4 regions of the Pseudocolwellia sp. G5-9 genome follow, and region 1 is predicted to be linked to each of the others. Evidence: predicted binding sites of a transcription regulator. Region 1 holds the regulator's gene; each other region holds the start of a gene.

Region 1 (6,184 bases):
TGGCGGCTCTTAAAGCCAGTGGAAAAATGGATAATACTTATATTATTTATACCGCCGACCATGGTTTAGCGGTAGGCGAACATGGCTTATTTGGTAAGCAAAATATGTATGACGAAAGTATCAGAGCACCTTTTATTATTTGGGGGCCAGGTATTGAAGGTGGACAAAAAGTTGATGCCAATATTTACCTACAAGACGCAATGGCAACGAGTTTAGAACTCGCAGGAGTTGAAAAACCAGACTATGTATTTTTCAATTCAATTATTGATTTAGCTAAAGGACAAACTACAAAAAGTCATTACGACGCTATTTATGGCGCATACGTAAAAAGTCAAAGAATGATCAAAAAAGACGGATTCAAACTGATTGTTTATCCTGATGCTAATAAAGTTAAGTTATTTGACTTGAAGGCAGATCCTGACGAAATGCAAGATCTTGCTAATAACAATATGTACTTATCAAAAGTTAAAGACCTGTTTTCAGAATTGTTGAGATTACAAAACAGTTTTGAAGATCAAGTCGATTTAACGCAAATGTATAAGCAATACGTAAAATTTTAATTGTTACCTCTAAAAACAACCCTTACTAAGTTGTTGATATGTAATATTAATTGTGTTTTTTGTGTAAATAATTTTTTAGAAATAAAAAATCCGATGGGCTAAGGCTCATCGGATTTTTTCACATTAATAGTTAAAGGTAGTAATTACCCATGTAGTGTATCTTTAAAATACACGGTCAATAGCTTGTTTTGCTGCGGTGTATAAGGTTTTTATCATTAAACCTAATACCCAACGAATAAACTTAGCACTCATTTCAGTAACCGCTTGGGTTCTTTTTCCTACAAACACTAACATGTGTCCTAAAACTCCTCTTAACTCTTCGGCAACTTCAGGTGACTTAGCTATAGATTCATGTAAACAACGTGCGAGAATGTCGTAAAACGACAAGCCAACACCTAGAGCTGCTTGTCCAGCAATAACCCCATATTGGCCTGTTGTTTTTAATAGTGTTAATAATGCATCAGTAATAATTTGCTGCCAACGCTGTGAAAATGAAGTGTTGTAACGTTGTTCGTATTTAAGCACTGTATGATTATGATGTAAGGTTTTAAATGAGCCCCCATGCTAGTGTAATCTTTATAAGCTTTTACTGTATTAACATAACCCGGTGTTGATTTTGTCATAGAATGAGCTCCAAGACTAAAAGACGCACCACTATTCATTGCTGTTTGATATTCGCCTACCGTATGAGTAAAGGGCCAAACAGGTACACTGGGTACGGGATCTGCCCCATGAGTTACACGGTAATGCTCAATATTCATCGCTGCTCTGTGAACTGAGTTACTAAGTACTACGCGTGGGGAACCAAAGGTATAGAGCTTTGTTTTAATGCCCGATTCACTTGCCCAAATAGCCGTTAATTCAGCAATAGCACCACCTAAACTATGCCCAACAACGTGCAAGCAACGGGGTTTGTGTTGAGTTATATATTGATTAAATGCAGGGCGCATACTACTGAATGCTTTATGAAACCCAGCATGTACGGCTAAATTTTTAGGTCCAAGGGTAACTCCTACGTTTAAGTTAGTTAACCAGTCAGCAGGGGCGGAAAATTTAGTCCCGCGAACACCAATAATATGGTGTTTTTTAAATTGTGATGAGGTGCCTTCTGCGGTTAACGCAAACCCTGTACTACGATTTAATAGTTGGTTAACTAAGCCACCACTTATGCCTTGTATTTGATTATTAGTGATTTTGAAATTATTTTCAAAATCATTGTGAAAAACCTCGTTATAGCTTGTCGATTTTCTGATGTCATAGACTCTATCAGCAACGCTCGCTGCAGTGCTGGGTGATATTACTCCATTCATAATTTAACTGCCTTCCCTGTGCCTTGTTCTGTTAGTTTATTAAAATTACCATCATGGATGCGGTATTTTGTTTCATTATCAATATGTAACCAAGTTGGTATATAATCCTCATCCCAACGGCAAATGCTAGAGGCTGTATGGTTAAGGTGCTCATTCTTATTATTTTTGAACTGAAAACTCACGCGTTTATTGCTTAATTCGCAATTTAAAAAAGTGAGCTTTTTAGTAAATTCTGGTACTTCTTTATAATCCCGAGGAGTTGCTATCCAAAGGGGAATGGGAGCTCCGTCACGATCAATAGTAATTTGTTGCGATACCCTATCTTCTGAAAAAGGTTTACTCGGAATGGAAGAGCGAATATTTTTTTGTGGAAAATAAAAATGCCCTTTATTATCCGTAATAGCCGTGTCTATATGATCTTTGCCATCGATATACATTAACGAACGTTTAATCTCAATACTAGCAACAGGCTCACCATTTTCGGTGACTATGCCATTGACTTCAGAACATAAAAATACGTCTTGTTTTTTAAACCAACCAAACATATCAACTCCTTGACTTATAATAGGAAAAGCAAGCATACATGGAATAAGTAATAACAAGATAAAACGAGGGCGAGAAAGAGAAGTGCGTTTTCTGCGTTTATTCATTTGCTATCCTTGCTGAATATTTGCCGATATCTTATCCAAGAGATCCAAAGAAGTAAATATGGCTTACTTTATTTTACCTGACGTAGCTTTATAACAAAGACACTAATTTCACTATAGATTTGGCGTCTTATCTATAACCTGCCGCTTGTTTAACAAAGCTAAAATGGGTTAACACTTCTTCAAGTTCTAATTTTATTTGAGCGCGTGCTTTTTTAGTATCGTTTTGGGTATTTGAAACAATCGCCATGGTAGTTGGGTGCACTAATAAGTCTTTAGCGTAATAACAAATAGGTGAGTCAACTTCGGGTAGTTTACCGTCAGAATGATAATCGCGCTCAATGTCATCAAGCGAGATGGTGAGCATTTCATCAGAGGCAGATAAAACCGCAGATAAGTAGTTTTTACATGCACTTTCTTTATTCATAAATTCAGGTAACAGTTGCTTAGAAAGCTCAACAAGTTCAATGCTTTTTTCGGCTAATGTTTTAAATGAAGCACTTGCTATATTTACTTCAATTGTTTCTGCAAGCTGTTCGTATTGCTCCCAGTTATTTGTTTTAGTTGCGTTTGCACTTAAGGTAAATAACGCTGTGGATAAAGCAACAATTAATAAGGTCTTCATTTTACTTCCTGTAAAGTATTTAGTGATTTTTAAACATAAGCTTAAATAACAGGGGTAAACTATATCGTAATTGTACTTTTATATAAACGAATACCATCTTGAGAAATACTCATATCACCTCATAAAAAGGGTAATATTATTTATTTTTAACAAAGCTTTAAATTACTAACAGGAAGTGAAAATGCGCTTAAAAGGAAAGTTAATAAAATGGAATAACGACAAAGCGTTTGGCTTCATTGCACCTAATGGTGGTGGAGAACACGTTTTTATTCACAAAACTGCTTTTTCAAATCGTCAGCGTGATCCTCAAATAAACGATGTTATTACTTTTTCAATAAGTAAAGATAAGCAAGGCCGCTATTGCGCAGACGAAGCAACATATGCAGGTGAAAAGTTAAAGAAAAAACAAGCTAAAAGTATTAGTAAGTTTTCTATCTATTTATCGGTTATTTTTTTAGCAAGCATAGCATTAGCTTTAATGATGGGATATTTACCTGAAAATATTGTATTTATATATTTAGGTATGAGCTTTGTTACCTTTTTTGCGTATGCGCTTGATAAGTCTAAAGCAAAACGAGGGGCGTGGCGTACTCCAGAAAGCACCTTACACATTTTAGCTTTAGTTGGTGGCTGGCCAGGTGCTGCAATTGCACAACAAATGCTTAGGCATAAATCTCAAAAAAGAGACTTTAGAATTGTTTTTTGGTTAACGGTTATTATTAATTGCTGCGCGTTAGTATGGTTGGTGTCGTTTAATGGCAAACTTATTTTTTAACACTACACTAAGGTATAACTGCTAGTATTTAGCTTTTATACCCGTTACCAATCAAGATGCGTATTTCAGAGCACTTGAGCGATATCAATTCAAGGCAATGCTTTGCAATAATGGTCGTTCCCTTATAAAAAGCATTAACGAAGAAGTGATTTTGCTCAAGTGCTTCTTCGATGGGTCTAAAAACAATTTATGCTTCGTTATTAACTTTAGTAAGGGAATAACCATGACGTAAACTTAATGCCTTGCATACATGGATGTATGTACTTAGATTTTGTTTGGAACGTAAAATCTGTGCCTAAATTGTTTTTAGTTCCCACTGAAACCTGCATCTTGAATGGTAACGGGTATATACACCATCGAGCTAGCTAATCTTCCACGCTTTAAATATCGACTCGGTTACTCCCAAGCTTACCAGAGCGCCAGAATGTAGGGTTTCAATTTCTTGTAATACCATAGTAATAAACTTATCTGGCGAGGCTATATTATTTTCGTGACAATAACGTGTGATGGCAGGTTCAATTTTACTACCCTGAATTCTGCTACGAATGATTTGTGCAATCACTTCTTTTCGTTCGGCTCTGTACTGAATTCGGTAGCTGTCTATCTCTCCTAACGAGTCTTTAACTACATCATATTGCTCGCACGACTTTATATACGCCCATTGAAAAAGCTCTAACGCGGGAAGAACATCATTCATTCTTTTCATAAAAGTTACACAAACCCCAACAAAACCAACAGGGTTGCGTTTATTTACAGGCTGTATATACTAACAGTTATCACTGTTGAAAAACACAGGTTATAACCTAAGGAATATAATGCGCCCATTAACTCCCAGACAAGAACAAATATTTGATCTGATTAAAGAAAAAATATCTGAAACGGGTATGCCACCTACACGTGCTGAAATAGCTGACTTTTTTGGTTTTAAGTCGGCTAATGCTGCTGAAGAACACCTTAAAGCGTTAGCTAAAAAAGGTTATATAGATATGCTACCGGGCACTTCTCGTGGTATTCGACTTACTGAACAATTTGTAGAGCAAGATGGCTTGCCTTTAATTGGCAGGGTTGCTGCTGGTGAGCCAATTCTTGCGCAAGAGCATGTTGAAGAGCATTACAAAATTGATGGCACTATGTTTAAACCGTGCGCCGACTATTTACTCCGTGTAAATGGTGAGAGTATGAAAGATATTGGTATTCTTGATGGCGATTTACTCGCTGTGCATCAAACCACTGATGTAAAAAACGGACAGGTAATTGTAGCAAGAGTCGAAGATGATGTTACGGTTAAGCGTTTTAAGCGTGAAGGTAATGTTGTGTATTTACATGCTGAAAACGAAGAATTTTCACCTATTGTTGTTGATTTAACAACGCAACAATTTAATGTTGAAGGTATTGCTGTTGGTGTTATTCGTGCCGCTGATTGGATGTAATATTTATTTGTGTTTGTTACACCAAACTACTTAATACCATGAACACACAGAGTTTACTTTTTAAGCGTTTTTAATTTAAAGTAAATTCTGTTTTATCTCCTTTTAGTCCTATTTTTAACTTTAGTTCCTCGTTTTAATACTTCAATTCTCTCAATTCAGGTGATTGCTCACTCTTTGATCAAAAAATAATCACTTTGCTTTTCTTGAAATAAAATTATTAATTGTCTTAAATAATAGGGCTGTTTAAAAATAAAACAATCTTTAGCCTCATTACCTATAAGGCTTTCAGCATCTTAGAGTTGTTACTCTATTGTATTTGTTAATATTTATTAATGTAATAACTCTAATTTAAAATTTGACCTAGATTAATATTTGAGTAATTCTAGAATGGAAAGTATACAAAATGATATTGAGTTGAAGTTTGATACTTAACACTCGTAGAGCGAATAATAATAAATATAGAATAGCGAAAACGTTCAAAGTATGACTGTTCATTGAACAGGTTTTGCCTTTTTTGCGTTAACAGAGGAGTGAGGGAGATGTCGAGTTATGAGACGTAACCTATGTTGGCTGAGCTTGGGAAGTTTATTTTCGAGCTCAGTATTAGCAGATATGCAGTTAAATTTAACCAAGGGTGTAACTGAGGTAAGTAGAGATGTTTATGATCTACATATGTTGGTTATGTATATTTGTACTGTTATTGGTATCTTTGTTTTTGGTGCCATGTTCTGGTCAATGGTCTTTCACCGAAAATCTAAAGGCGCAAAGGCCGCATCTTTCCATGAAAGCACTAAAGTAGAAATACTTTGGACCGCTATTCCAATCGTAATTCTAATT
Region 2 (6,184 bases), 1.1 Mb from region 1:
ATCAAAAATGAGGGTAGGGGTTACAATTTTTTCAGCTAAAATAACTTGCATGGCTAAACTGATCCTTGAAAGTTCTCCGCCTGAGGCTACTTTGTCCATAGCTTCAAGAGGTTGCCCAGGGTTGATGCTAACTAAGAAAGACACGTCGTCGCTACCTGTAATGGATAGTTTTTCATTTTCAGAAGGTTGAATATTTGCCTTGAATTGACCATGAGGCATGTTAAGTTCTTGAATGTTAGCTGTTATTAATTTACTTAATTTTTGGGCTGATTTTATTCGTGATTTTGTGAGCGCATTAGATGCTTCAAAATAGTTTATTTTAGTTTTTTCTATTTCGTGGGCTATTTCTATTAATCTATTTTCATCTGAACTTATGTTTTTTAATTCTAGAGAAAGTTCAGCATGAAACTTAGCAAGATTTTCAGGTGCTATGTGATGCTTTTTAGCAAGTAGAATTGTTTGAGAATATCTTTCTTCAATCATTGCGTAAGTTTGGGGATCAAGCTCTAAATTATCGTAGTAGTGTTTTAATTCACTATTGGCATCTTCAATTTGAACAAGTGCTTCGTTAATTGTATTGGCGATGTTTGACAGTTTGTTATCTAATTTAGATAAGCTATTTAAGCTATCGCTTGTTTTTCTGAGTGAATCAACAATATTAAAATTATCGTCTTCAGATAGGGTTTGTATTGAGTATAGGGTATCGTTCAAAATATCTTGTGCGTTACTATGGCGTTTGTATTCAATTTCGAGGGATTCAAACTCACCATCTTGCAGTGAAAACTCATCTAGCTCTGTTACTTGATATTGTAATAAAAGTTGTTTGGCATCTCTCTGTAATTTAGTTTCATTTAATACCTCCAATTCGTTACTGAGCTTTTTGTAGTGATGAAAATAGTATTGAACATCGTTGAGTAAATGGCTGTGATTTGCGTAGCCGTCTAACATTTTGCGTTGTTCGGTACTTTTCATGATTAATTGGTGATCTTGTTGACCATGTATATTGATAAGTAAGCGGCCAATTTCTTTTAATTGAGTAAGAGGAACCTGACTACCATTAATATAGGCTTTAGAACGACCTTCTGCTGATACTACTCTACGCAGTATACATTCGCCTTCTTCGTTGATTAAATCGTGCTGACTTAACCATTTAAGTGCTTGTTTGTTTTTTGAAATATCAAACGTAGCGGCTAGTTCTGCTTTAGGTGTTTCAGGCCTTACTACGTTGGTTGTAGCTCTTTCTCCTAAACATAAACCAAGAGCATCAATAGCAATAGACTTACCAGCTCCTGTTTCACCTGTAATGGTTGTCATTCCATTTTGCCAGTCAATATCTAACGATTTTACAATGGCGAAATTTTGTATATTTAAGTGTAGTAACATAGTACGAATCAATAGTTAAAAATGATTAACTGTTAATTTATACAGTAACTGTTTTTTATGCAAGTATTGATTGAAAAATAGTTTGATTTTTTAGCTGTTGGTTATTTATGTATTAACGCATGCTATGTTTAAGGTATTAATTTAAATCATTAATGTATCATTTTTTATCGCTGTTTTGCTATTAACATTATAGTGGTTCAATTTTGTTCATTCTTATCATTAATTGTTTATCAGTAGGTTTTATATGGATCTTCATTAATAATGAGAGTTCTTGTTCAGGATTTTCTTGGTTGTAGCTATATTGAGCTAAATCAATTGAAATATTTATGTCAAAAGTCGTGAAAAACTATAAAAAATGTTACAAAAATAAGAAAATTTAAAAACTCCTAAGCTATGTAGTGAATGGTCGCTTATTAGACATTAGCTGAGGTTAGCTTTTGTGAAACCATGAGCATATTTAGGGAATATTATCCAATATTTTCTGCCACTTGTGGAGATGATTTAAGCTCATAGCTGACATTAATGTTCAAATTTTAACGTTGACTATGAGCTTTAATACATTAACTTTATAAGAGGTTCACTTCTTCAACTTTAATGATAATAAAGATGCTATCGCCACAAATAAACTTGATATCCATAAGCAGGCTTCTAGCCCGTAATTTTGATATACCCAACCTGAAAGCACAGTACCAATCAATCTCCCCATAGCATTAGCCATATAGTAGAAACCAACGTCAAGGGACACACCATCATTACCTGCATAACTTACAATTAGGTAGCTATGCAATGAAGAGTTAATAGCAAAAACAGCACCAAATATTAACAATCCTATAATGATTGAAGCTTGAATGTGAAAATTAAAGTGTAACGCTAAGGCTATCGTCGCAGGTATTACGGTTAGGTAGCTTGCCCACAAAAATGCAGATTTACCTGTTGGTACTTTTCCCTGATTTTTACCGGTAAAATAAGGCGCAAAGGATTGTACTATGCCATAGCCAATAACCCAGCTCGCCATAAATCCACCAACCCACCAATGATCCCAATTAAAGGTTACAGCTAAAAACACAGGTAATGCCACCACAAACCAAACATCCCTTGCGCCAAATAAAAACATTCGTGCCGCAGAAAGTAGGTTGATTGATGAACTTTTTGAGAAAATATCTTTAAATTTAGGTTTGTTTTTCGCTTTCCCTAAATCTTCTTTTAAAGTGATTAAACTAAATACCCATACAATGGCTAACAGTGCAGCCATTAAGATGATTGCCCCTTTAAACTCTAGTAAGGTTAATAGCAATCCACCTAAAAAGAACCCTACTCCTTTTAGTGCATTTTTAGAACCCGTAAGTATAGCAACCCACTGATAGAGCTTACTTTCAGCTCCTTCGGGCACGAGTAATTTTATAGAGCTTTTGGCACTCATTTTATTTAAATCTTTGGCAATACCCGATAACGCCTGTGCGATCATCACATAAATAACCGTTAACATTTCAGCAGGCACAGCTAACATACCAAGAGCGACTATCTGCATGGCCAAACCAATATTCATGGTTTTATTTAAGCCAAGTTTTGCACCTAACCAACCACCAACAAGGTTGGTAATTACACCAAATATTTCATAAAACAAAAACAGCATGGCAATATTTAAAGGGCTGTATCCTAATTGATGAAAATACAGCACTACCAGCATACGTAGCGCACCATCTGTTAAGGTAAAAGCCCAATAATTGCCTGTTATCACCAAGTATTGTTTAATCGCTGGAGGTAACGTTTTGAGTGATAAAAGCCCCATAAGAATTAACCTTTATCTGCCAAGCCAACCATACGTGCTAATTCTGCGGTTCTATTGGCATAACCCCATTCATTGTCATACCAAACATAAAGTTTTACTTGCGTATCATTTACGACCATTGTTGATAATGCATCAATGATGCTTGAACGTGGATCCGTTTTATAATCAATCGACACAAGTGGACGTTCCTCATATCCCATAATGTTTTTTAATTCACCTTGGGCTGCTTGTTTAAGTAATTTATTTACTTCTTCAACGCTTGTGTCACGTTCAACCTCAAAAACACAGTCAGTAATTGAAGCATTAGTTAAAGGAACTCGTATTGCATGACCATTTAATTTCCCTTTAAGTTCAGGGAAGATATGCGTAATTGCAGTAGCCGATCCTGTTGTTGTTGGTATTAAACTGATGCCACAAGAACGTGCTCTACGCAAATCTTTATGTGGTGCATCAATGATCGTTTGAGTATTGGTGATGTTATGAATGGTGGTCATTGAACCATGTTTAATGCCTATTTTTTCATGAATAACCTTAACTACTGGTGCTAAACAATTTGTGGTGCATGAAGCTGCAGTAACAATTGGATGAATAGCTTTATTGTAAAGGTTCTCATTAACTCCCATAACAATGTTCAATACACCTTCTTCTTTTACAGGAGCGGTAACCACCACACGCTTAACACCTTGGTCTAAGTAAGCCTGTAACAATGCTTTAGTTTTAATTTTTCCTGACGCTTCAATAACTACATCACAACCAGACCAATCAGTATCTTGAGTCGCTTTGTTGTGTGTACACGGTATTGCTTTACCATTAATAACGATTGAATCATTTTCATGAGTCACTTCATGGTGCCAACGGCCATGGACTGAATCAAACATCATTAAGTGTGCAAGTGTTTCAGCATTGCCTGCAGGATCATTAATGTGAACTATCTCAATATCATCCCAATCGAATGCTGCGCGCATTGATAAACGCCCCATACGGCCAAAGCCATTAATGCCAATTTTAATCGTCATAAGTGTGTCCTAAATATGTTGTTTAAATTTATAAATATGAATTAAAGTAATCGAGTTGAGCTGGATTTTTTAGAGCTTTAGGTCGTATTTTTTGAACTTCTTCAATAACCTTTTCACTAGGCCATCCAATCGCTAATAAAATCAGTCCAATCACTAAACCTGTTCTCCCAGAGCCACCTTTACAGTGGACTGCAATGGTGCCTTTGTTATTTATCACTTCTAATATGTTTGCCTTTGTGGCTGCCCATTCAGATTCAAAGGCTTGGCTTGGAGCGGCATCATCTAAAATAGGGAGTTGAACCCATGCAATGTCTTGTTTTTTACATTCTGTTGGTAAGGTGAGTGCATTGTTCTCTTCCATTTCATCATTAAACATCAAGGTAATAAGCATGCTTGTGCCTGCCTGTTTAAGTGTTGAAATAGATTGAGATAAATTAACTTCTTTCGTACCAGGGCAAGGGGTAAATATAAGTTGAGCACCGTTTTCAAGGGCTAAAATATCAAATGGATGTGTTGGCATAATATTTCCTAAAAATGAGTTTATATGGTTATGCTTTACTTAAACCAATGTTGCGTTCGATTAATAAAATAAACTAAAGAAAGCATAACAGGCACTTCAACAAGCACACCGACTACAGTGGCAAGTGCAGCTCCTGAATGTAAGCCGAAAAGTGATATAGCAACTGCAACAGCTAGTTCAAAAAAATTAGATGTACCTATTAAACATGCTGGTGCCGCAATGTTATGGGGTAGTTTCATCCATTTAGCTGCCACATAGGCAATAATAAAAATACCGTATGTTTGAAGCATTAATGGAATAGCAATTAAGCCAATGGTTTCAGGTTCAGAAATAATAGTATTTGCCTGAAAACCAAATAACAGAACTACTGTTGCTAACAAACCGATAACTGACCAAGGTTTTAATCTTGATAAAAGCTGATGTAATGACTTTTCACCGTGGCCATTATTCAATACTTTTCGAGTCAAAACGCCCGCAATTAAAGGCAGCAAAACATAAAGTACAACAGAGATTAGTAAGGTTTCCCAAGGTACTTGAATATCGCTCACGCCAAGCAATAATGCAGAGATAGGTGCAAAAGCAAAAATCATAATCACGTCATTTACTGATACTTGAATTAAGGTATAGTTCGGATCACCTTTAGTTAACTGTGACCATACAAACACCATAGCCGTACATGGGGCAACCCCTAATAAAATCATCCCTGCGATATATTCTTGAGCTGAAGCAGGATCAACTAAATCAGCAAAAAAGAAATTAAAGAACAACCAACCTAAACCGGCCATAGTAAAAGGCTTGATCAACCAGTTTATAACGATAGTTAACACAAGCCCTTTAGGGTTTTTACCCACATTTTTTATCGCTGAAAAGTCAATTTGTACCATCATGGGATAAATCATCACCCAAATAAAAACAGCGACGACAATATTTACATGTGCAATTTCAAAACCGGCAATTATTTGAAATGCATCAGGTTGCCATAAACCTAAAACCACCCCAAGCACAATGCTTAAGCCAACCCATACCGATAAATAACGTTCAAAAATTCCCATCATTAAATCCTTTATTCATTATTTATAGAAAACTTATTTACAGAAACTTGCTCGAGCAGGTCTATTTTGCATGCTAGCTAAACGCTCAAGCTCGTTACTGATCATGGGAATATTATTTTCTGTAGTTTGTGCAATAACTGACTTAGCCCATAGCGGAAGTTCAGGGGTAATACGATAAAACACCCATTGACCATGTTTTCTGTCGGTTATTACCTTAGCTTTCTTTAAAACAGCAAGGTTACGTGACATTTTAGGTTGGCTATCTTCATCCATCGCTTGCATTAGTTCGCAAACACAAAGCTCACCGTGGTAATGAGTTAACATTAATGTTTTCAGCCTAATTTCATCGGTTAGGCTTTTATAAAAAGAGAGGGGTTCAAAGCCATTAAGTTGATCATTTTCTGTGTGAACTAATGCTTCGGTA
Region 3 (6,184 bases), 1.1 Mb from region 1:
TTTACTGACGGGATGCTTTCCTAGTAAAAACTTAGACAAAAAAGAAGTACTACTGCAAGGTAGAACAATGGGAACCACTTATAATATTAAAGTGATAGTAGAAAACGACTCTATTGATACCCAATTACTACAAAAAGATATAGACAGTGCGCTTGTTAATGTTAACCAAGAAATGTCTACCTATATTCCTGATTCAGAGCTTTCACATTTTAATCAATTACGATCGTCAGAGCCTGTTACTTTATCTAAAGGTTTAGCGCGTGTTATTGAAGAAGCTATTCGTTTAGGTAAATTAAGTAATGGTAAGTTAGATGTTACCGTAGGGCCTTTAGTAAACTTATGGGGATTTGGTCCTGAATATCGTCTTGAAAAAGTGCCTTCTGATGAGTTACTCGAACAAACTAAAAGTAAAGTAGGTATTGAAAATATTGAGTTAGTAGATGGTCGATTAAGTAAAAAAATTGATGAACTCTATATTGATTTATCTACCATTGCTAAAGGCTACGGAGTCGATCTAATTGCCGAGTTAGTGGAAAGCAGAGGCATACACAACTACTTAGTAGAAATTGGTGGTGAAATGCGTTTAAAAGGCTTTAAAGATACTGGCGAGTTATGGCATATCGCTATAGAGAAACCAGTAACAACCGAACGCGCTGTTCAGCAAGTTGTTGTTCCTAAAAATAACGCTGTTGCTACTTCTGGTGATTATAGAAATTATTTCGAATCTAACGGGCAACGTTTTTCTCATATTATTGATCCTGCTACAGGAAAACCTATTAATCATAAGTTAGTCTCTGTAACGGTAATTCATCCATCATCAATGACGGCTGATGGTTTATCTACAGCATTAATGGTGATGGGCGAAAAAGAAGCGTTAGCTTTTGCAGAAGAAAATGAAATAGCTGCTTACTTTATTAGTAAATCAGAAAATGGCTTTGTTGAGCAAAGCACGGTAAAATTTGCTCAATATCTTAAATAAAAAAAATTAAGCGAGAATATTGTTTACATATACTCGGTCTATATTAAAAGTTGTGCTTTAAATAGAATAAAGCATGAATACATTTGAACAAAATATTAAGGTTACATTGTGGGTATCTTTTTAATTACATTATGTTTTTTTCTCGTGGTTGTTGCTGCAATGGCCGTTGGTTATATTTTTCAAAATAAAACACTTGCGGGCTCTTGTGGTGGTTTATCTTCAATGGGCATTGAAAAAGCTTGTGACTGTGATAACCCGTGTGAAAAAAGAATTGAACGTGAAAAAGCCGCTGCTCTTAACGAAAATTCTATAGATATTAAAAATATCTAATTATAGTCGACTATTTTAACGACCTAATAGCTTTACAGCTTTATATCACTCCAACAATTAAATAAGTGGTGCAGCATGTATCACTTATTTCTTCGTTCATTATCTTCCTCATTGTAAATACCTAACAACTCCTTTAAACTGTTTTTATATACAGTGCTTTGAGTTTTCTATGGTTCGTAAAATTATTCATATCGATATGGATTGTTTCTATGCCGCAGTAGAAATGAGAGATAATCCTGAATTAAAAAATGTGCCTATGGCCGTTGGCGGTAATGGTCCTCGCAGTGTTTTATCCACTTCTAATTATATAGCTCGCCAATATGGTGTACGTTCAGCTATGCCAAACGCTAAAGCCTTTATGTTATGCCCTGATCTTATTATTGTGAATGGCAGAATGGATGTATATAAAGAAATATCGGTAAAAATTAGAGCTATCTTCCAAAAGTATACAGACCTAATAGAACCTTTATCATTAGACGAAGCTTATTTAGATGTTACCGACTCTAAACACTGTCAAGGTAGCGCGACACTTATTGCTGAACAGATCAGACAAGATATTTTTGATGAACTCAATCTTACCGCTTCAGCAGGTATAGCTCCCAATAAATTTTTAGCCAAAATTGCCAGCGACGAAAATAAACCTAACGGACAATGTGTTATTACGCCTGACAAAGTTAACGACTTTGTTGAAAAAATGTCGCTCAGTAAAATTCCCGGTGTAGGCAAAGTAACGTTTGAAAAACTTAAAGCACATGGCTTAGAGTTTGGGCGAGATGTTATTGCCTACGAAAAATCTGAACTTATTAATAAGTTTGGTAAATTAGGCATCTCTTTATGGCATAAATGTCATGGCGTAGATAATAGAGAAGTGGTTACTAGTCGAATACGTAAGTCTGTAGGTGTTGAGAGAACCTTTGCTCACGATATTAGCTCAGTAGAAGAACTGAGTGAGTATATGCATGAAAAGCTGATTCCTGAGCTAAAGCGGCGTTCTGAATCTTATCTTCAAACACGAGATATCAGTAAATTAGGGGTTAAAGTTAAATTCAAAGACTTTCATCAAACCACTAAAGAATTTAAGCATCATAGTTTTGACGATGATATTTTTAATCAGCTTTTACAAGAAGCATTAGCTCGCGGAGAGGGTAAAGCGGTGAGATTATTAGGTGTACATATTGGTTTGGGGGAAGAAGCTGACGAGCAACATCAATTTGAGTTGGAGTTATAAAGAGATTAGGGCTACAGCTAACTTATATTGTTAATGCAGCCCTTAATTAGTTTTAAAATTTAATGGAATTATTACTCAACGTTTAACACTACTTTGATTGTTGCTGATGCAAGGTTAGCAACATCATATACAATGATCTCGTCGTGATATATACCAGAAGCTAACGTGTTGTAATCGACTAAGGTAATAATAAGCTCACTTGGCTTTTCAGTATCTTTAGTTCCTACTATCCAATCTTCATTTCTTAAGGCTTGCCAGCCACTATCAATATTGCCTAAATTAACAATAAACTGTTCATCTTCCGGTTTAGCTAACGGTACATTAAAGGTTACTTCAAGTGTGTCAGGCATAAATGGCGCTATGTTGGCAGTAATATTATTACTTGATTTATCGTTTGTTATTATGTGTTGAGCACTGAGTGAAAAACTAATATCAACAGGCGATATATTAAATAATTGAGTATTGTTAGAGGCAGAAATACTCGACATTAATTGTTGTTGCGTACTGTAGGTATTAATGTGTGTTTCATACAATATAGGTGAAGTATTAGGTACTTTAATTGTTCTTATATAATGAGGCTGATTAAGGCTATTTAGGTAAACAGAGTGAGTAACTATATTATCTTCACTTGAGGTTATATCTTCATTTACAATTGTTTCAGTGGCTTGATCCGCTCTTAGTACCGTTTCTTCTTTCGCTAATAAACCATTATCAGTAAAGCTTGTACCATCAAAACTCAGCCATTCAGATGTTTTACTCACAAGGTATAGATTTTTTTCATCGTTAGTTACGGCTAAATCTATAATAGGTTCTTCATCAGGCAGACTCGTAGGGTGGTAACTATGAGTTAAGTTAGTGGCTACTTTTTCTGTGGTATAGTCGTTTACTTCAACTTTAAATCTTTTTATTTTAGATAAACTCGAATCCGTATTATCAATTGCAAATACACTATGAGTTAATTCAGCAACTGCAATTTTAGTTGGGTTAAATCCTTCTTCATTATTAAAGTAAAGGCTTTTTAAGTTTTCGTCTGCAAACTCTAAAGCGGTTGTTAATACAAAATATCGGCCAGACAATCTAACGATACGATCAGGTGCAGCAACTATCGTCCAATCTTCAATTTCACTTATGGTATTGTCTGCTAAGTTGATTCTATATCTATGGGTAACCGTAGATGTTTCATCATCACTCGTTGTTGTTTCAGTTGCTTGAGCTAGCAAGTAGGTGCCTTGTGGGTGCATAACAAACTGTGCTACTTGGGTGCCTTCAGGTGAAGCAATTAAAGTATTAAGCAATTCCCCCGTGTAAATATTAAACACTTTAATTTCATTATTTACACCAACATATACCAAAGGCTGCGAAGGAGATGTTGCAATCGCATTAGTGTTTACTAAAACATTACTCAGATCTATATCTTGTTTTTCAGTTAAGGTAGTTGAATGAAATAAACTTACGCTTACAACATCAGTAATAGCTTCGTTTGTAGTATTTGATTCAATACTAATGTCGGCTAGTGATGTTGCATTTTCAGTTACCTTTGAAGTATCTGCGCTTATTTTAAGGGTATTTCCATCTGCTAAAGGCGTTAAAGTTAGCCAATCAGCCGTTGTAGTTGCTGTCCAATCAATCACTTTTTCTGCATTGTTTGATACAGATATAACCGTTTCAGTTATGTTGCTATTAGGCGTAGAAACTAAAGCAACATGCGGTTGGCTAGCAAAAAGGTAAGTGTTATCTAACCCTAGTTCTACAGGAATAATAAACTCTTCACCTGTTGTCGTATTTTTTAATGTGATGTCAGTTTGTTGTAAACCTGAATCGGTAAAAGAGCTGATATCAGCTGAACTGGTTAGTGTCAGAGTTTTAGTTTCAGTATCTTTATCTAAAACAGGTGTTAGCCAAGCCGCTGTTGTAGAAGCTTCCCAAGTATCATCGGTTGAATTAAGAAGAGTAATAGTTTGGCTTGCTATGTTATTTTGTCCCGCAACTGATTTAAAACTAAAAGCTGGAGCAATTAATATCGAAACATCTATATCATGATGAACAAGATCAACACTGTTGCCTTCAATACTGCCAGTAGAGAGCCTAACTTTAGTTTGATATAAATTAGGTATATATAGATCACTATCTAAAAGCTCAACATAAACCGTTGCGGAATTGTCGGTTACATTCTCTGTTCTAAACTTTATCCAAGATAGTGGTGTTGAATCGGGAGAAAAACCGACTAATAAGCCATCACCAGAAAATTCAACGTCAACTTTTAAAGATTGAGTCGACTTTTCCTGCGCTACCGCGCTAAAGGTTAACGATGTTTTGTCAGCTGAAATTGAATAACGTTCTTTGTCACTTGAACCACCACATGATTGCAATACAACCAATAAGCCAGCTAGAAGAATATTTCGAATGGTTAACATGTTTTTTAACATACAGATCCCTGTTTAGTTTTACAGCTTTTTGGACTGTTTTTATATGACTATATTTTGCGTGATCATCATGCAAATGTAAAAGCTATTTATTCTCTTGTTTATTTGCTTAAAATATTCAGTAAAATAAGCCTACTCATTGTATAGGTTTTAATTTAATTGAATAAAAGTATTTTACATTCCGCTATCGGGTTGTTATCTCGTAGAGAACACTCCACAAAAGAATTAACGCAAAAGCTTTTATTGAGAAAATTTGAGCTAGAAGAAATAACGCCGGTTATTGAATACCTTATTGAAGAAAACTACCTAAGCCATGAACGCTTTGCTGAAAGCGTTTTTAGAACGCGTGTAAATAGAGGTTATGGTTGGTTGTATATTAAAAATGAATTAACGCAAAAAGGTATTAGTTCATCATTAATTTCTCAATTAAAGAATAATCAGCAAATTGATTGGTATCTTCAGGCCGAGCTTGCGTATAATAAGCGTTTTGGTACAACAGCTGTTATTGATCAAAAAGATAAAGCAAAACGTGCACGATTTTTACAAAGCAGAGGTTTTTCCTCTGATGAAATTTTCGCTATTTTGTAAGTAACTACAATACGAATATAAATAATTAAATGTTAACGAGTTGGATTTCCCATGATTAAAACGAGTGCTGAATTACGTCAAGCATTTTTAGATTTTTACGCATCTAAGCAACATCAAATTGTAGCAAGTAGTTCTTTAGTTCCTGGTAACGACGCTACCTTACTTTTTACCAATGCTGGAATGGTACCATTTAAAGATGTTTTTTTAGGTGCAGAGCAACGTAGTTATACACGTGCTACTTCTTCGCAGCGCTGTGTTAGAGCCGGTGGTAAACACAACGACTTAGAAAATGTGGGATATACAGCTCGTCATCATACATTTTTTGAAATGTTAGGTAACTTTAGTTTTGGCGATTATTTTAAAGAACATGCTATTACTTATGCATGGGAATTTTTAACCACCGTATTAAAATTACCCAAAGAAAAACTGCTAGTAACTGTTTATGAATCAGACGACGAAGCATTTAATTTTTGGGCTGAAAAAATAGGCGTACCTGTAGATAAAATTATTCGTATAGGTGATAAATCTCCAGATAAAAAATACGAATCTGATAACTTTTGGTCAATGGGTGACACTGGGCCATGTGGTCCATGTTCTGAAATATTCTACGATCATGGTGAAGGTATTTTTGGTGGT
Region 4 (6,184 bases), 1.4 Mb from region 1:
GTTGTTTTACACTCATCTTCATAATCGAACGCACTAAACCATCTCTACATGATTGAAAAGCGGCTAAAACTTGATTGTTCGACTGCTTATTTGTTGGCATTTAATGTTTCCAATAATACGCTATTTTATTAAAGAGTTTAGTTACGGCTTAATCCGTAATTATTTTAGTAAAAACGATAAAAAAATATTACATAGAAATGAATATTCAAGTCACATTCAAGGTGACAAAATGTTCATCTTGATAGGGGATGAATGTATTTAAATATAGCGTATAACAAAAATAGATTATAATCGAAAATTTCTTAAGCTATATTTTATAGAAGGTTATGTTTGTTGATAAAAGCTGATGATTATAAATATTTTGATAAATATGTATGGATTAGTTGTTAGATAGACTCTTTAACTGTATTGATAAATAAATTTACGTACACAATTAAAATATAATTATAACGGTGGAAATTATTTTGGAATTTGAAACACTTTTTTCTTTAGGTCTTTATTTTAGTGCAATGCTTGGTATAGGGCTTTATTCGTATTATAAATCAACAAATGATGTTTCCGGATATATGCTTGGCGGGAGAAGCTTAAGCCCAAGTGTTGCTGCGCTTTCTGCTGGAGCATCTGATATGAGTGGTTGGATGTTAATGGGCTTACCTGGCGCTATGTATATTTCAGGTCTGAGTAGTTTATGGATTGCAATAGGCTTAGTTATAGGCGCATTTTTAAATTATATTATCGTTGCGCCTCGCTTGAGAACTTATACTGAAGTGGCTAATGATTCAATTACATTACCCGATTTTTTTGAAAATCGCTTTAATGATAAGTCACGCATGTTAAGGATAGTTTCTTCGATTGTTATTGTTGTTTTTTTCACGCTTTATACCTCAAGTGGTATTGTTGCTGGTGGCAAGTTATTTGAAAGTTCTTTTGGTTTAAATTATGAAGTTGGCTTATATGTTACAGCGGGTGTTGTTGTAGCGTACACATTATTTGGTGGTTTTTTAGCTGTGAGCCTAACTGATTTTGTTCAAGGCTGTATAATGTTTGTTGCATTGGTCTTAGTGCCCATAGTAGCGATTAGTGAAGTAGGGGGCTTATCAGAAATGCATTCAAGCATTAATACCATAAATCCTGCCTTGTTAGATGTTTTTAGTGGGGTGAGCTTAATTGGTATTCTTTCAGCGATGGCTTGGGGGTTAGGTTATTTTGGTCAACCTCATATCATTGTTCGCTTTATGGCTATTCGTAGTGTTAAAGATATGCCTACAGCTCGTCGTATTGGCATGAGTTGGATGATTGTTTCTATTATTGGAGCTATGGCTACAGGCTTTTCTGGTATTGCTTATGTGGCCAAAACCGGCATAGAGCTTGATGACCCTGAAACTATTTTTATTCTCTTGTCTCAAATTCTATTTAGTCCATTAATTGCTGGGTTTTTATTAGCAGCAATTTTAGCTGCCATTATGAGTACCATTTCTTCCCAACTATTGGTTACATCAAGCTCTTTAACTGAAGATTTTTATAAAACATTTTTACACCGCGATGCTACAGATAAGCAACAAGTATTCGTAGGACGTATATCTGTGTGTTTAGTGGCGTTAGTTGCAATTTACTTAGCTTACGATCGAGACTCATCTATTTTATCATTAGTGAGTAACGCTTGGGCAGGTTTTGGTGCCGCTTTTGGGCCTGTTGTTATTGGTAGTTTATATTGGAAAAAAATGACCAAAAATGCTGCTTTAGCTGGAATGATAACAGGAGCGATAACTGTATTATTATGGGTCTATGTTCCTATCACTATTAATGGTGAGTCATTAAGTTCAGTAATGTATGAAATCGTTCCTGGGTTTATTTTATGTTCTTTAGTTATTTATGTGGTAAGTAAATTGGCACCTCAAGATGATACTGAGGTTTTAGCTAAGCATGATGAAATGTTAACGCATCACATTTAATTTTATAGCGTATTTGAAATATCGCTGGATATTGAGATTTTGGTATCTAGCGAAGTTTTATACCCGTAAGCATTCAAGTGCTCTGAAATAGTCCCTTGATTGGTAACGGGTATAAGACCATTCTAGTCAGCCTAATGGTTAATTACTTGTAAAGCTATCTCACAGCCTTTAGTACTAGCAGCGTTACAGCCAATCATAAAACTATTTTTAATCAAAGTCGTCATAGTTGTTTTAAACTATGACCAAGCTTTTGGCTTATTTAAATAAACTTCACATTATTAACGAATTAAACTTAATCTTAGAAAGAAAATATGCTCTAATTAAACTGGTTATTTATACAGTTTTGGACAGGTATGCAAATAGACGAGTTATTTAGGTTGTTAAACGAGTATTCAACAGTAGGAATTTTTATATTACTTGTTGTGATCTTTGTTATTAATATCGTTCAGTATTTTAGTCAGCGATCGAAAGTGTCTTTAATTAACGAACATTTATTTCAGTTAATAAATGATCAAACCTTAGCCAAACAAAATAGTATTGAACGAGGTGTTGAATTAAGCCAATTAAGTCAAATTACGCATTCATTTAAACCTTACATGGAACAACAAATTGCTGATCTGAAAATGAAACTCATGCGTCAGCAATTAGAGCAAAGCCAGCAGCAACAACAGCAACAAAATACATTCAGTGAACAAATTCTTAAAGCGCTACATGAACACCAACAGCAGTTTAGTCAAAATCAACATAAAGCCGTTGACCAACTTGTTGAACATTTATCTAAAGCAAGTCAATCTAATCGCCAAGAACTCGCTAAATCTCTTGAATCGTCTGCTGTACAATTAAGCCAAGGTATTGAAAAACTCACTGAGTCAACCGATAAAAGACTGAAAGAAATTAACGCGCAAGTTGAGCAACGCTTAGCGGAAGGCTTTGAAAAAACCACTAAAACCTTTAATGATATTTTGAAAAGACTCGCGCTTATTGATGATGCTCAAAAGAAAATAACCGAGTTATCAACCAATGTTGTGAGCCTACAAGAAGTACTTGCAGACAAACGTTCAAGAGGGGCTTTCGGTGAAGTACAACTTACCGCGTTAATCAGAAACGTGTTACCAGAACAACATTTTTCATTGCAGCATACTTTATCAAACGGAAAAATAGCAGACTGTTTATTAATGTTGCCCAAACCTACGGGTAATGTAGTTATCGATTCCAAGTTCCCATTAGAAAGTTATAAAAAAATGGCAGATAATCAGTTAGGTGATTACGATCGAAAAGCCGCTGAACGTCAATTTAAAGTGGATATTAAAAAACATATAAATGACATTAGCGATAAATACTTAATAGATAAAGAAACCTCAGACGGCGCTATTATGTTTATTCCTGCTGAAGCTATTTTTGCCGAGATACATGCTCATCAAAGTGACTTGGTTGATTACGCTAATAAAAAACGCGTTTGGTTAGCGTCGCCAACAACGTTAATGGCTATATTAACTACGTCTAGATCAGTACTGAAAGACGAAGAAACACGTAAACAAATTCATGTAATACAAGCTCATTTATCAGGTTTGTCGGATGATTTTGGGCGCTTTAGAAGTCGATTTAATAACTTAGCCAAACATATAGATCAAGCGGCAAATGATGTTAAGCAGATTCATACCTCAGCAGATAAAATATCAAACCGTTTTGAAAAAATAGAAAGTGTTGATTTAGATTTAATTGAAGAAAAGAAGTAAAATAAATTTTTAAGCCTATTTACATTCGGTACATCGTATTTTTAAAGGACTATTTGTGAAAAAATTATTAACGTCAGCTTTAGTATTATTTATTATTTCGTTTAGCTTCATAGCCAAAGCTGATGTTTATCAGCAACTTATTTCGGGTAACTTATCTCAAATAAAAATAGCTTCTCAAACAATGGCTGCAGGTCGTGAAAACACTCGAAATAATGCTGATATATTAGCTGAAATATTATTATCTAAATATGAAAATGCGCTATCTATTGAAGTAGATACTTTATCTTGGGCATGTAAAGCGTTAGCGGCGACAAACGATGGACGTTATAGAAATTTACTTATAAATATAGCGAATAGTAAAACTCATAAAAAATTAAGAAAATACGCCAAAAGTTCTTTTAAAAAACTCCCTAAAAGCCAAGATGAATATAAAAGAGGGAGTATAGATTTAACTGCAGTAAATAAATCTTCAGTAAATAAACCTGAAGTAAACAAGCCGCTAAAAATTAAATCTGTTGTACCTAAAGCGAGCTTAAACAAAAAAGAACGTACCTTGTTTGCTATTGCAAAAGGAGACTTACGTTCAATAAAAGCCATTGCTCAAAGAGTTCAAGCTAATGGCGAGGTTGATAGTGATATTGCCGATGCTTTAAGCGAGTTTATTCTCAATAACCATACCAAAGCCGCAGCATACGAAGTTGATCCACTGGCTTGGATTTGCCGAGCATTAGGTGCTCTTAATAATGGACGTTACACTCAAGTTATGGAAATTGTCTCTGAAAAATCGAATGTAGCTAAAATAAGAGATTATGCTCATGATGCTTATAACGACTTACCAAAAGTTGAAAACTCTTATGTTAAAGGTACGGTAGATTTCAACGCTATTATTCAAAAATATAAGGCCTAACTTAAAACGCTAAAGCTTTTGTTTAATTGTCGATTTTATAAAAGCTTTGTGGGGAGAGTTGTATCACTTGTGTTTCTTCTTTTTCTTCTTTTTAGGATGCTTAAAATTAAGTGGTATCGTCATATCCGATTGAACCAAAAACATTGTATCTTCAATTGTAGGCTCACCGCTAAATAAACTGGGGTTTTGTGAAAAAGCTACAGGCTCTTTAGGAATTGAAGATATAGACGTATCTAATATATTGTTTTTATTTATATCTTGAAAAGCTCTGATTGAATATTTCCCTTGCGTTACCCCATCAAAATAAACAATAAGCTGATTATCATTTAAGGTAATAGTTTTTGTTTTTAGTGGCTTGAGTAACGTCCATTGTGCTGACTTTTCATTAACGATCTTAAATAATTCAAATGTTATTGGCGCATCAAGTGTTTTTAATTTTTTGATGGTGATGGCTAACTTAAATGCTTTATCTTGTGGTGTAGCGAGTGAGATAAAACTAAAAAAAAAGAATGTAAATATAAATAAGTATATGAGAGGCTTGAAGTTCACGAGTAGGGCATTTTTATTTACAAAAGGTTTTGCTATGATACGCCACTTAATTTTATCGGGCAATAAAAGGACTATTTAGTGCGAAATGTATTAGTTATTGGTTATTCGCAAACAGGGCAATTAACTCAAATAACAAACGCTATTACAGGGCCTTTAAAAGCAGCTAAAGACATTAATATTGATTACCATCAAGTTGTTCCTAAAGCAGCCTATTCTTTCCCTTGGTCTTTTTTTGATTTTTTTCAAATAATGCCTGAATCGGTTTATATGAAGCCGATCGAATTATCATCGCGTGCACCTATCCATAAAAAATACGATTTAATTATTTTGTCTTATCAAGTGTGGTTTTTGTCGCCTTCTTTACCTATATCAAGCTTCTTACAAACAGAAGACGCCAAAATACTTTTTAAAAACACGCCAACTATTACCGTACTGGGTTGCCGTGGTATGTGGTTAACTGCGCAAGAGAAAATGAAAGGTTTATTGAATAATTTAGGCGCGAAGTTAATTGACAATATCGTTCTGGCAGATGAATGTGGCGCTGGTTTTAGCTTTTTAGCTACACCTCTATGGATGTTTACTGGCAAGAAAAAATCATGGTCTTGGGTGCCAAAAGCAGGCGTTTCAGATAAAGATATTACGGATGCAAAACGTTTTGGTGATGCGATTATTGAACGATTTGAAGACGTTGAACTAAATAAAAAAGATTTGTCTGAACCGATAATGCAAGGGTTGCAAGCGGTAAAAGTAAATGAAAAATTTATTTTTAGTGAAAAAATAGGGCATCGCAGTTTTAAAGTTTGGGGCAAGTTATTAATGCTTTTAGGTCCTCAAAATACGATACGTCGAAAATTAGGGTTATGTTTTTATACCACTTTTTTATTAGCTTTAATTATTACTGTTGTACCTATTACCGCATTAATTATTAAATTACTTTCTTCAATTTTTAAAGATAAAATATCTAAACAAAAACAGTATTATGCTCAACCTTCAGGAGAGTAAACGAGCTATGGTAAAACGTGTATTTATTAATAACATTT

The links. Region 1 encodes LexA, which represses DNA repair genes until DNA is damaged. Its sites were predicted from a motif close to TACTGTATNNNNATACAGTA; they were not measured.
Region 2: recN (DNA repair protein RecN) is a predicted target of LexA. The motif match lies at 1,411-1,430, and genes of this name have one in related genera.
Region 3: dinB (DNA polymerase IV) is a predicted target of LexA. The motif match lies at 1,446-1,465, and genes of this name have one in related genera.
Region 4: AC0L5Q_RS00410 (DNA recombination protein RmuC) is a predicted target of LexA. The motif match lies at 2,276-2,295, and genes of this name have one in related genera.

The regions. Positions count from the first base shown of each region.
Region 1 is NZ_CM147893.1:3,463,999-3,470,182, forward strand. It holds gene AC0L5Q_RS14945 (sulfatase family protein) at 1-560, shown strand, start outside; gene AC0L5Q_RS14950 (hypothetical protein) at 723-1,085, opposite strand; gene AC0L5Q_RS14955 (lipase family protein) at 1,010-1,870, opposite strand; gene AC0L5Q_RS14960 (DUF6795 domain-containing protein) at 1,867-2,520, opposite strand; gene AC0L5Q_RS14965 (hypothetical protein) at 2,648-3,142, opposite strand; gene AC0L5Q_RS14970 (DUF1294 domain-containing protein) at 3,324-3,917, shown strand; gene AC0L5Q_RS14975 (hypothetical protein) at 4,279-4,623, opposite strand; gene lexA (transcriptional repressor LexA) at 4,733-5,347, shown strand; gene coxB (cytochrome c oxidase subunit II) at 5,897-6,184, shown strand, end outside.
Region 2 is NZ_CM147893.1:4,612,261-4,618,444, forward strand. It holds gene recN (DNA repair protein RecN) at 1-1,383, opposite strand, end outside; gene arsJ (organoarsenical effux MFS transporter ArsJ) at 1,961-3,172, opposite strand; gene AC0L5Q_RS20160 (ArsJ-associated glyceraldehyde-3-phosphate dehydrogenase) at 3,178-4,188, opposite strand; gene AC0L5Q_RS20165 (phosphatase domain-containing protein) at 4,217-4,708, opposite strand; gene arsB (ACR3 family arsenite efflux transporter) at 4,744-5,760, opposite strand; gene AC0L5Q_RS20175 (metalloregulator ArsR/SmtB family transcription factor) at 5,794-6,184, opposite strand, start outside.
Region 3 is NZ_CM147893.1:4,576,610-4,582,793, forward strand. It holds gene AC0L5Q_RS19940 (FAD:protein FMN transferase) at 1-979, shown strand, start outside; gene nqrM ((Na+)-NQR maturation NqrM) at 1,088-1,309, shown strand; gene dinB (DNA polymerase IV) at 1,479-2,537, shown strand; gene AC0L5Q_RS19955 (hypothetical protein) at 2,609-4,963, opposite strand; gene AC0L5Q_RS19960 (regulatory protein RecX) at 5,120-5,548, shown strand; gene alaS (alanine--tRNA ligase) at 5,600-6,184, shown strand, end outside.
Region 4 is NZ_CM147893.1:101,899-108,082, forward strand. It holds gene AC0L5Q_RS00400 (RNA polymerase sigma factor) at 1-100, opposite strand, end outside; gene putP (sodium/proline symporter PutP) at 465-1,952, shown strand; gene AC0L5Q_RS00410 (DNA recombination protein RmuC) at 2,306-3,688, shown strand; gene AC0L5Q_RS00415 (hypothetical protein) at 3,744-4,595, shown strand; gene AC0L5Q_RS00420 (DUF2141 domain-containing protein) at 4,659-5,207, opposite strand; gene AC0L5Q_RS00425 (dialkylrecorsinol condensing enzyme) at 5,223-6,146, shown strand; gene AC0L5Q_RS00430 (beta-ketoacyl-ACP synthase III) at 6,154-6,184, shown strand, end outside.